3 regions of the Sutcliffiella sp. NPDC057660 genome follow, and region 2 is predicted to be linked to each of the others. Evidence: predicted binding sites of a transcription regulator. Region 2 holds the regulator's gene; each other region holds the start of a gene.
The links. Region 2 encodes LexA, which represses DNA repair genes until DNA is damaged. Its sites were predicted from a motif close to CGAACATATGTTCG; they were not measured.
Positions count from the first base shown of each region.

Region 1: the regulator LexA is predicted to act here: its motif matches at 1,840-1,853, upstream of ACFVAD_RS19060 (YhjD family protein).
Region 3: the regulator LexA is predicted to act here: its motif matches at 1,449-1,462, upstream of uvrB (excinuclease ABC subunit UvrB).

Region 1 covers NZ_JBHVHV010000017.1:89,991-93,276, forward strand. Annotated here, with positions in the region: gene ACFVAD_RS19045 (ABC transporter substrate-binding protein) at 1-367, shown strand, start outside; partial or broken gene ACFVAD_RS19050 (EAL domain-containing protein) at 467-902, shown strand; gene ACFVAD_RS19055 (ATP-dependent DNA ligase) at 943-1,755, opposite strand; gene ACFVAD_RS19060 (YhjD family protein) at 1,890-2,264, shown strand; gene radC (RadC family protein) at 2,979-3,286, opposite strand, start outside.
Region 2 covers NZ_JBHVHV010000005.1:80,419-83,704, forward strand. Annotated here, with positions in the region: gene tkt (transketolase) at 1-431, opposite strand, end outside; gene ACFVAD_RS06590 (DUF896 domain-containing protein) at 522-752, opposite strand; gene ACFVAD_RS06595 (YneB family resolvase-like protein) at 797-1,471, opposite strand; gene lexA (transcriptional repressor LexA) at 1,609-2,226, shown strand; gene ACFVAD_RS06605 (hypothetical protein) at 2,378-2,923, opposite strand.
Region 3 covers NZ_JBHVHV010000001.1:89,732-93,017, reverse strand. Annotated here, with positions in the region: gene ACFVAD_RS00470 (hypothetical protein) at 1-417, shown strand, start outside; gene ACFVAD_RS00465 (DUF2198 family protein) at 596-829, shown strand; gene ACFVAD_RS00460 (hypothetical protein) at 850-1,347, opposite strand; gene uvrB (excinuclease ABC subunit UvrB) at 1,537-3,286, shown strand, end outside.

The DNA of each region.
Region 1 (3,286 bases), on a different contig from region 2:
AGAAAATAAAGGAGGCCTTGCATTTTCAGATTCACTTTTTTCAATTTCAGCTTTTAGCGAGAATGAAGAAGCAGTAAAATTTCTGGAGTATATACAAGGAAAAGAGTTTGCCGAATTATTAACTCAGAACTCATTTTTACCATCTTACTGGGATGAGGATATTAAAGAAGCACTTATTCAAAAATACGGATATGACTTAACTCCAGCCTTTAATCAACCTGGAGCACTGTTTGAAAATCCACAATTTGAAGGAAAAAGGTTTAGAGAAATACGGAATGTAGGAGAAAAATATTTTATACAATATTTGAATGAAACAGGGGAATTAAGTACTTTGTTAGCTCAGTATGAAAACGCAGTAAACCAATAATAAATTGATTCTATTACAAATAATCCGCTATTAATAAATAGCAGTTTTTCGCTTGTCATCTTTAACATCTATCCTCATGTAGATACTTTGATTAGTGAAATGATTGCTGAAACAGGATTGAATCCAGGATTATTAGAAATAGAGATCACTGAAGGAGTACTCCTATCTAAAAATAGTGTTTCTATTTTAGAGCGGATCTGCCAGCTAGGTGTTTCTATAGCAGTTGATGATTTCGGTACAGGATATTCCTCCCTGGGTTATCTGCAGAGCTCCTATACATGCTTTGAAAATAGATAAATCCTTTATTCAAATTATCAATCCTGACTATACCAACAAAGAATTAACCCAATCGATTCTTTATTTAGAAAAGAGCCTTGGATTGCAAGTGGTAGCGGAAGGGGTTGAAACAGAATGGCAATACCAGTTTTTAATGGATCAAGGGTGCGATGTGATTCAAGGGTATTATATCAGTAAACCTCTCCAAACAAAGGGTATTAGGACTTTTATCGAACAAAAGGATAAATCAGTCGTATAGCAGAAAATAAGAAAAGGCAAGCCTGTCATAGGGCTTGCCTTTACTCGTTCCACGAAACAAATGAAGGGATTCTCAATAGACCATTTTTCGTAAGGTTTCTGTATTTTACAGTACAGGGAACCGGCTCGATGAAGTAGTATTTATCACTTTGCTCCAACAAGCGCTTTTCCTTGTATAACTTTTTTCTATCAGCAGGGGGAACGAATTCCATAATGCCTGCAGCTCGTCCATCACTAAATTGTAATAGCCAGCCAAATTTATCTTTTTGTAACCCGACTATGGAAACACTACCATCATATTGGTAGTTAATCAGCTTCCTCCATGATGGAGATCTACGATGCTCATAGGTGGAATCTTTGCGCTTTTGGCAGATTCCCTCTAATCCTTGTTGTTTAGTAAGTTCAAAGTATTCTGGGCCGTAACCCAACATCCATTTCGTGACCACAAAATTAGGGTGTTCTATATCTAATGAATCGAGTATCATCTTACGATCCAGGAGGGGCATAGAGGTTATTTTCTCGTTTTTATAATATATGACATCAAAAGCGCAAAACTGATAGAAATGAGCGCTTTTAGAGGACCTGAATACCTCCATCGCAGCTTCGAAGTCTGGAGCCCCATTTTTCCCTGGTACAACCAGCTCTCCATCTAAAATGGTTCCTTCTGGTACGTCTAGGGTTAATAAGTCTCTAAAGATGTAAGTGACTTCATTCCCATGTCTCGTATAGAGCTTAATATTATGGTTAAACTTACTGAGAATTAATCTGATCCCGTCCAGTTTTAACTCGTTGATTAGCTCCATTGACTCAGAAGCTGATTCGCTCTTTTGAAGTAACATTGGACTAACAAACATGATTGTTTCAACTCCTTATCTTAATTTTAACAGATAACACGACTGTAAAAATTAGTAAGTTTATGGTAATCCCCTTGCTAAACAGGAACATTTGTTCTAACATGAATGTAATAATAGTTAAAGTGAGGAATAGTATGAGTCATATTCTTACAGAAGAAGATAAGGATATATCAGCAAAATTTATTGTCTTGGGATTACTGGTTGATACATTGGAAAGAGAAAAGCAGTCGATAGCAGCGTCTACAATCCGGATGCAGAATCCATTCTTAGAATTGGTGGAGGTTATTCTCAAAAAAGTGAGGATGGAATTAATTGAAACAAAGCGGATTATGGGGAAGAAGGGAATTAAGGTCTTTAATAGGGAAGTTGTAAATGAAGATTTTTGGGTTTATAAATACTTAGTCCGCGGGTACAACAGTGAATTTCGATTTTTGAAATATGCGCTAAAAATGATGATGGAAAATAAGATGAGGGATTACCTGGCATTGGAAAAGAATAATAATAATTAGGAAACGAATGTTCTTATTACTGCCAAAAGTGGTATAATAAAGAGGACAGTTTAATACGGGTGGAGCAGTGAATCCCTGTGGAGACGGGGGTGAACTGTATGAGCGAACTACAGATCTTTTTAGGATCAGGCCTATTCATATTAGCCTTTTTGAACCTTGTAGTCGTACTAATAAAACTTGCACAAAAAAAGTAATCCACCCGTCGACAATGGCATAGTAGACCGGGTGGATCGTTTCGTTCTCCCACAGCAGCTGCGCCACTGTAGAATTATACTGTCATGAGTCAAAGTGTTGGTCGCACTTTGGCTCTATTTATTATATGTCTTCTTAATGTAAATTATATCACAAACAGCTAAACTGTAAACTTTTTTCAGATTGTAATTACTAAATAGACTTAAAAAAATGAACTTTCATAAAAAAAGTGCTTCTCTATATAGAGAGGCACTTTTTACGTTATTATGCTGACACTTCTTTAACAGATAGGATACGGAGATAGTTATAACCAAATACTTTTCTAAACTTACCCTTAGCATCTCCTTTATTTCTTGCCTCGCATCTCCATTTAGAGAAGTTTAATAAGTTTTCTCCATAGTACACTTCATAAGTATATAAGGGTTCGTTTATCTTATTCATGTTTTCACCACTTTCAAAGATTGAAAAGTCCTACTTCGTTTTGAAATACTTTGGGTTATTGGATACACTGAGACTACTTTATTAGAGGTAACCCTTTTCTTTTAATGACAAAAATTTTCCACAATCGCCGATTATAATATGATCGAGCAACTCGATGCCTATCTCAGCTCCTACGACCTTCAAACGCTTAGTAATATCAATGTCTTCACGCGAAGCGTCAGGTGATCCGGACGGGTGGTTATGACAAGCGATTATACTAGCAGCACTGACTCTAAGGGCTTCACGATAGACATCACGTGGATGAACGACAGCTGCATTTAATGTTCCCTTGAAAATATTTTTCCTAGAGATAACTTGGTTTTTGGTATTCAAGAAAATTACATCAAATA
Region 2 (3,286 bases):
ATATCTTCTTTATTATAAGTTGCTGCAAGATGACGTTCGGCCATTGCCATTCCCACACCCATTGCAATACCCTGTCCAAGTGGACCAGTCGTTGCATCTACACCTGCAGTGTGGCCGAATTCAGGATGTCCTGGAGTTTTGCTGCCCCATTGACGGAACTCCTTCAAGTCATCCATGGATAGATCATATCCGCCTAAGTGCAATAGGCTGTATAACAGCATGGAGCCATGACCAGCAGATAATACAAAACGGTCTCTGTTGAACCAGTTGGGATTGTTTGGGTTATGGTTCATGAATTTTGTCCAAAGGGAATAGCCCATAGGAGCAGCCCCCATCGGCATACCAGGGTGGCCAGAGTTCGCTTTTTCGATTGCATCGATAGATAATGTACGAATTGTGTTAATGGAAAGTTGATCTATATTGTGTGTCATCAATTCCATCCTTTCTTTTTATCTGATTTTTTATTGGAAAAATTATATTTTATCATAAATAGTATGTTCCAATGTTCTGAAAAAAAGCGATTAATGCTTTAAATTCTTTTTTGTTTCCTTTAGCTTCTCTGGTGTAACATCATTGCCCTCCGGATCTACAATGGTCACGGATTGCAGCGTGTTATCCATGGAAGCACGAAAAGTCTTGATATATTCTTCACGAAGCTTTTTTTGCTCAGCAGCTTCTTCCATTGAAAGACCTTCTGCTTTGGATTTCTTTGATAATGCATTAATTCTTGCGATTTTTTCTTTTGATAGCATGTAAAACCCTTCTTTCATCCTAGTAAACACATGCTTTAATCTTACTAGAGGGAATCTTTTTTTACAAGCAAACCGCCGTCCTTCTCATCAATATACTCCTTATAGCGCCTATGGACAGTCGCCTTGGAGACATCATACCCAAGCCCTCTTAGTGTAGCTGCAATCTCATGGAAGGTCAGCTTGTTGTTACGGAGCCTTGCGATTTCCTCCACGGGAATATCAATTTTTTCTCGGCCCGGGCTTGCATGGAGGTTGGAAAGGTTCTTGGATGGATCATATCCATTCCTGACTGCCCGCTGCATCCCTCTTTTGATTTTGAGGTTATGTAATTTCCGTTGATATTCCTCCACAATCCCTACAATATCCAAGACCATGGAATCTGAATCCGACAGCGACACTTCTCCATTGTCTGTAATGGTGAATATCTTCACCTTATGCTTTCTCAGCCAATGCAAGAATGCTATCTTGGCATTTCCGCGTCCCAAGCGAGTTTCATCCTGTATGAGGACGACATCAATTTCCTGGTTGGACGTGATTTCGATGATTCGGAAAACCCCTTCCCTATCCAGATCGAAACCGCTCGCCTGCTCTTCTATCACTTCTACAATTTCAATTTGGTGCTGCCCGGCCAACATGAGCAGCTCTTCCTTTTGTCTTACCAGTGACGTTTCCTGTGTCTCTTTCTTTGTACTCACTCGGCAATAGATGATGCCCTTCATCGTAAACACCCCTATAAATATCTAGATTACTTATTATCAGGCGAACAAATATTCCTGTCAATTATTCGAACTTATGTTTGTATTTTTGATGAGAACATGCTATACTATTCATAATATTAATGATAGAGGTGCGGAATATGAAACTATCAAAAAGGCAACAAGATATCCTGAATTTCATTAAAAAAGAAGTACAGGATAAAGGCTATCCCCCATCCGTTCGTGAAATAGGCGAAGCGGTAGGACTTGCTTCGAGCTCCACAGTCCACGGACATCTTGCCCGCTTGGAAAGCAAAGGGCTTATCCGTCGTGACCCTACCAAGCCTAGAGCCATTGAGATCAGAGATATGGAAGACGAAATGACGCCAAGGATTTCTGCAGTCAATGTTCCAATCATCGGTAAAGTAACTGCTGGCCAACCTATCACAGCCATCGAGAACGTCGAAGACTACTTCCCGCTGCCTGATCGCTATGTAGCACCAGATGAGCAGGTATTCATGCTGGAGGTTATGGGAGACAGTATGATCGAAGCAGGAATCCTGGATGGTGACTATGTCATTGTACGCCAACAGCAGTCTGCCAATAATGGGGATATTGTCGTTGCGATGACTGAGGATGATGAAGCAACTGTAAAACGTTTCTTCAAGGAAAAAGACTATATCCGTCTCCAGCCTGAAAACTCCACGCTTGAGCCGATTATTGTTCGTAACGTGAGTATTCTTGGTAAAGTGATTGGTGTATATCGTAACATCCACTAAAAAAGAGGCTGGGACAAATAACGGGTTCTTTTCCCTATCGCAAAAACTCTATTTACGCAATAATTTGTACACTTAATTGCACCGCAAAATGCGGTGTTTTTTTCATCTAAAAAAGCAGTGGAAATGGTATTTTCCTCTGCTTTATAATTTGTTATTCTTTTGTTGTAAATGAGAAGCCATACGTTTTTTCTAACTCTAACAGCATCGAACGCAAACTTTGAACTTCCCTGTTGTTGTCAACTACGAAAATCTGATTATCTTTATAATGAAACTCCAAACTTTGCTCATTTGTTTCTTCATCTATAACTAAGTATACCTTTTCTACATCCTCCCAACTGTATTTGATTTCTTCTTCGAAAGGAGCATCAATAAAGGTGAACCCAGCAGTATTCATAACATTAATTGGTTTTAACCCAATATACATAAAAGCAATTGCCAAAAACAGGGAACCTATAACTATAATGATTTTTTGTTTGTAAAAAAAGTAAGATGCAATGGAGCCTATCATTAAAAACAACCAGGCTATCCCAAAATACCAATAGGTAATGCTAGGTGTTTCTACAACCCAGACAGAAATCATATCCAAAGTAGCTCTTTGAAGAATGTACGGAAGTAACCAGATTATTAATGGAGATAAAACCAACAAAGCGATTGCACTTACCATAAAATAATGTTTTTTTTCATAATTTTTTTTCAAAGCGATACCCCCTCTTTTATTTTTACGTGTTATATATGGTTTAGTTTCAAAATATTTTTATTTTTGAAAACAATTTTACTGAAAAGTTAGGATACAATTAAACGTAAATAAACCCATAAAACCTTTATATATCAACAATAAATGCCTATCAATTTATATTACAAATTGATAGGCATTTTAACTTACATTTTTATTGATTGCGATAGATAACGGAAACTGTTATGGGACAAAAGTGTTTTAGCCTAGTAAAAACCGAACCAATTTGAGATTTCGTTCAAATTGGTTCGGTTTTTTAAAGAATTTAAATATGCGTTTATGTTTTAGATTACACTAGTGGTTGATTGGAGTGCAAGACGTAGACTC
Region 3 (3,286 bases), on a different contig from region 2:
ACTCTGGATGAATTGGCAGAATGGGAAGGGCTTTACCGGATCAGGAATTATGTGGTTGGAAGCATGACCATATTGAAGGTGGCAGGGAAGGAAGTTACAACTGGCAGTACCCCGATCTATCTGGATGAGCTAAATGGAGAGAAGTTCCGGTTTGTCAGCAAGGTTCTGTTGCCGGAGAACAAGGAAATTTTACTTGGGCTGCGCTTTACAATTTCTGAGAAGGTCCTGGATTTTAAGGCGACTATTAAAGGTGTCAGAATCAATGAAAAGAAAAAGCGGTATACGTATCTTGTCGGCCTTGTCATGCAGGATGACAAAGAGATCATGAACGTTCTTTCATTTGTAAATAAAATTCAGTTGGCAAACAAGCAAAAGAAATTAAGGAATGTCACACTTACAGCGATAGAGGTGGAATAGAGGATCAGTGGGCACTTGCAAAGATAATCGCTAGAAGATTTCCCAGAATCGCTACAAGTCTGAAAAAAATCGCTAGAACTCCTCGCTCCTCGATGCAAACCATGGGAATCTATAGCTTCCCCCACCTCCATCCTGTTATAATGTGAATTAGGAAAAAGTGTCTGACAGGAAAGAGGTTATGAGTTTGTTATTGGTGAAGGTTTTGTTGGCGGTATTTCTGCCTGCGCTGCTTGTGGTGCTGTTCACCCGGGTCACATATAGCCTGTATGTGGGGACAGGGCTGACGATAGCGCTTTTCATAGGTTCCATGATAAAGGGGTATACCGAAGAATGGTATATCATTTTAATAGATGTGATTTCGATTGGAATTGGATTCATCTATGCAAGACAAATGGTGAAGAAATTCCGGTGAATGCAAAAAGGAGGCAGGCTCTATTCAGAGTCCGTCTCCTTTTTTGCGTTTTCAACCGCAAGGCGATATGCCTCCACAGCAGAACGTTCCTCCTCTGTCGTTTTCTCTAATCTTGCCGGACGGACAACCCACAATGGGTCCTTGCCGTATGTTTCCCCATAGCCTGTCAGCACACCGGTGAAGGTCACGAGGTCCCCCACTTTGATGGGCTGCGATGGTGCATCCGAAACAGTAACAAGTATTGTTGGCAGTAGCGGTTCCTGTAGCTCAAATGTCCGCTCATCGTCCACACGTATCACCGTCGCCGTCCAGCGAACGGTCTTGTCCTTGTTCCTATCAATAAAATCGTGCACATACTCCCCATCAATTTCGCTGTACGTAAGTTCTTGCTCTGGATTCTGAAGTGCTTTTTCATCTATGTATGAAAATTCTAGCGGTTCGGTGGGTATACTGTTCGTGCTGCAGCCTATCATCCACATAAAACCGCATAAAATAATGATAAAAAGACTTTTTTTCATCCTAATCTCCCTCAAACAGGTTTCACATTTCCTCTACAGGATAACAATAATAGAATAAGAGCCTAATATCAACAAGGATGGCATCATGAATTAAAAATAAACGAATGTCAGTTCGTATTTTTGTTGTTTTGGGGTTGCTTTGTGGTAGAATATTGGTAGAAGTTCAGAACGGAAATGGAGGCTGTGTAGATGGATCAGTTTGAACTAGTGTCAGGATATAAGCCGGACGGGGACCAGCCCGAGGCCATCCGTCAGATTGTGGAAGGGCTGAATGCCGGCAAGAAGCATCAGACCTTGCTTGGGGCAACTGGAACAGGAAAAACCTTCACAGTGTCCAATGTCATAAAAGAAGTGAACAAGCCAACGTTGATCATTGCCCATAACAAAACGTTAGCAGGGCAGTTATATAGTGAGTTCAAGGAATTTTTCCCGAACAATGCAGTAGAGTATTTTGTCAGCTACTATGACTACTACCAGCCGGAGGCCTATGTGCCCTCCACAGATACCTTCATCGAAAAGGATGCGAGTATCAACGACGAAATCGATAAGCTCCGCCACTCGGCGACAGCGTCCCTTTTTGAACGGCAGGATGTTATCATTATCGCCAGTGTATCGTGCATCTACGGGTTAGGGTCACCGGAAGAATACCGCGACCTTGTTGTTTCATTAAGAACAGGCATGGAAAAGGAACGCAACGCCCTGCTTCGCGATCTTGTAGACATTCAATATGCCCGCAACGATATTGATTTTAAGCGTGGAACTTTCCGTGTAAGAGGCGATGTAGTGGAGATTTTCCCGGCCTCCCGCGATGAACATTGTATCCGCGTGGAGTTCTTTGGGGATGAAATCGACCGCATCCGTGAAGTGGATGCCCTCACAGGCGAAATACTTGGAGACCGTAATCATGTCTCCATTTTCCCGGCGTCCCACTTCGTAACCCGTGAAGAAAAAATGAAAAAAGCGATCGTGAATATACAGGCTGAACTGGAAGAGCGTCTGGTGGAGCTCCGGGAAAACAACAAGCTCCTGGAAGCGCAGCGGCTTGAGCAGCGCACCCGTTATGACCTGGAAATGATGGCCGAGATGGGCTTCTGCTCCGGCATCGAGAACTACTCCAGGCATTTGACATTAAGACCGGCCGGCTCGACTCCATACACCTTGATCGACTTCTTTCCGAAAGACTTTTTGCTTGTCGTGGATGAGTCTCATGTGACGATTCCGCAGATCAGGGGAATGTTCAATGGGGACCAGGCGAGAAAGCAGGTGCTTGTGGATCATGGCTTCCGTCTGCCGTCCGCAAAGGATAACCGTCCATTAAGATTTGAAGAGTTTGAAGAAAAAACAAGTCAAATCGTCTATGTTTCCGCTACACCGGGACCTTATGAAATAGAGCATACACCGGAAATGATCCAGCAGATCATCCGCCCGACAGGCCTATTGGATCCTACGATAGAGGTCCGTCCAATCAAAGGTCAGATTGATGACCTGATCGGCGAAATCCATAAACGGGTGGAAAAGGATGAAAGAGTACTTGTAACGACCCTTACGAAAAAGATGTCCGAGGATCTGACAGCTTACCTGAAGGAGCTCGGCATCAAGGTTGCCTATCTCCATTCTGAAATAAAAACCTTGGAGCGGATCGAAATCATCCGTGAGCTCCGCCTTGGAAAATATGATGTACTGGTGGGAATCAACCTATTAAGGGAAGGTCTCGATATTCCGGAGGTCTCCCTTGTCACCATTCTGGATGCAGACAAAGAGGGCTTCCTCCGTTCGGAGCGTTCCCTCATTCAGACAATCGGACGCGCTGCGCGTAACTCCAACGGTCAGGTTATCATGTACGCCGATAAAGTAACAAAATCCATGGAGATCGCGTTAAGTGAAACGAAGCGCCGCCGTGAAATACAGGAAGCGTACAACCTCGAGCATGGCATTACCC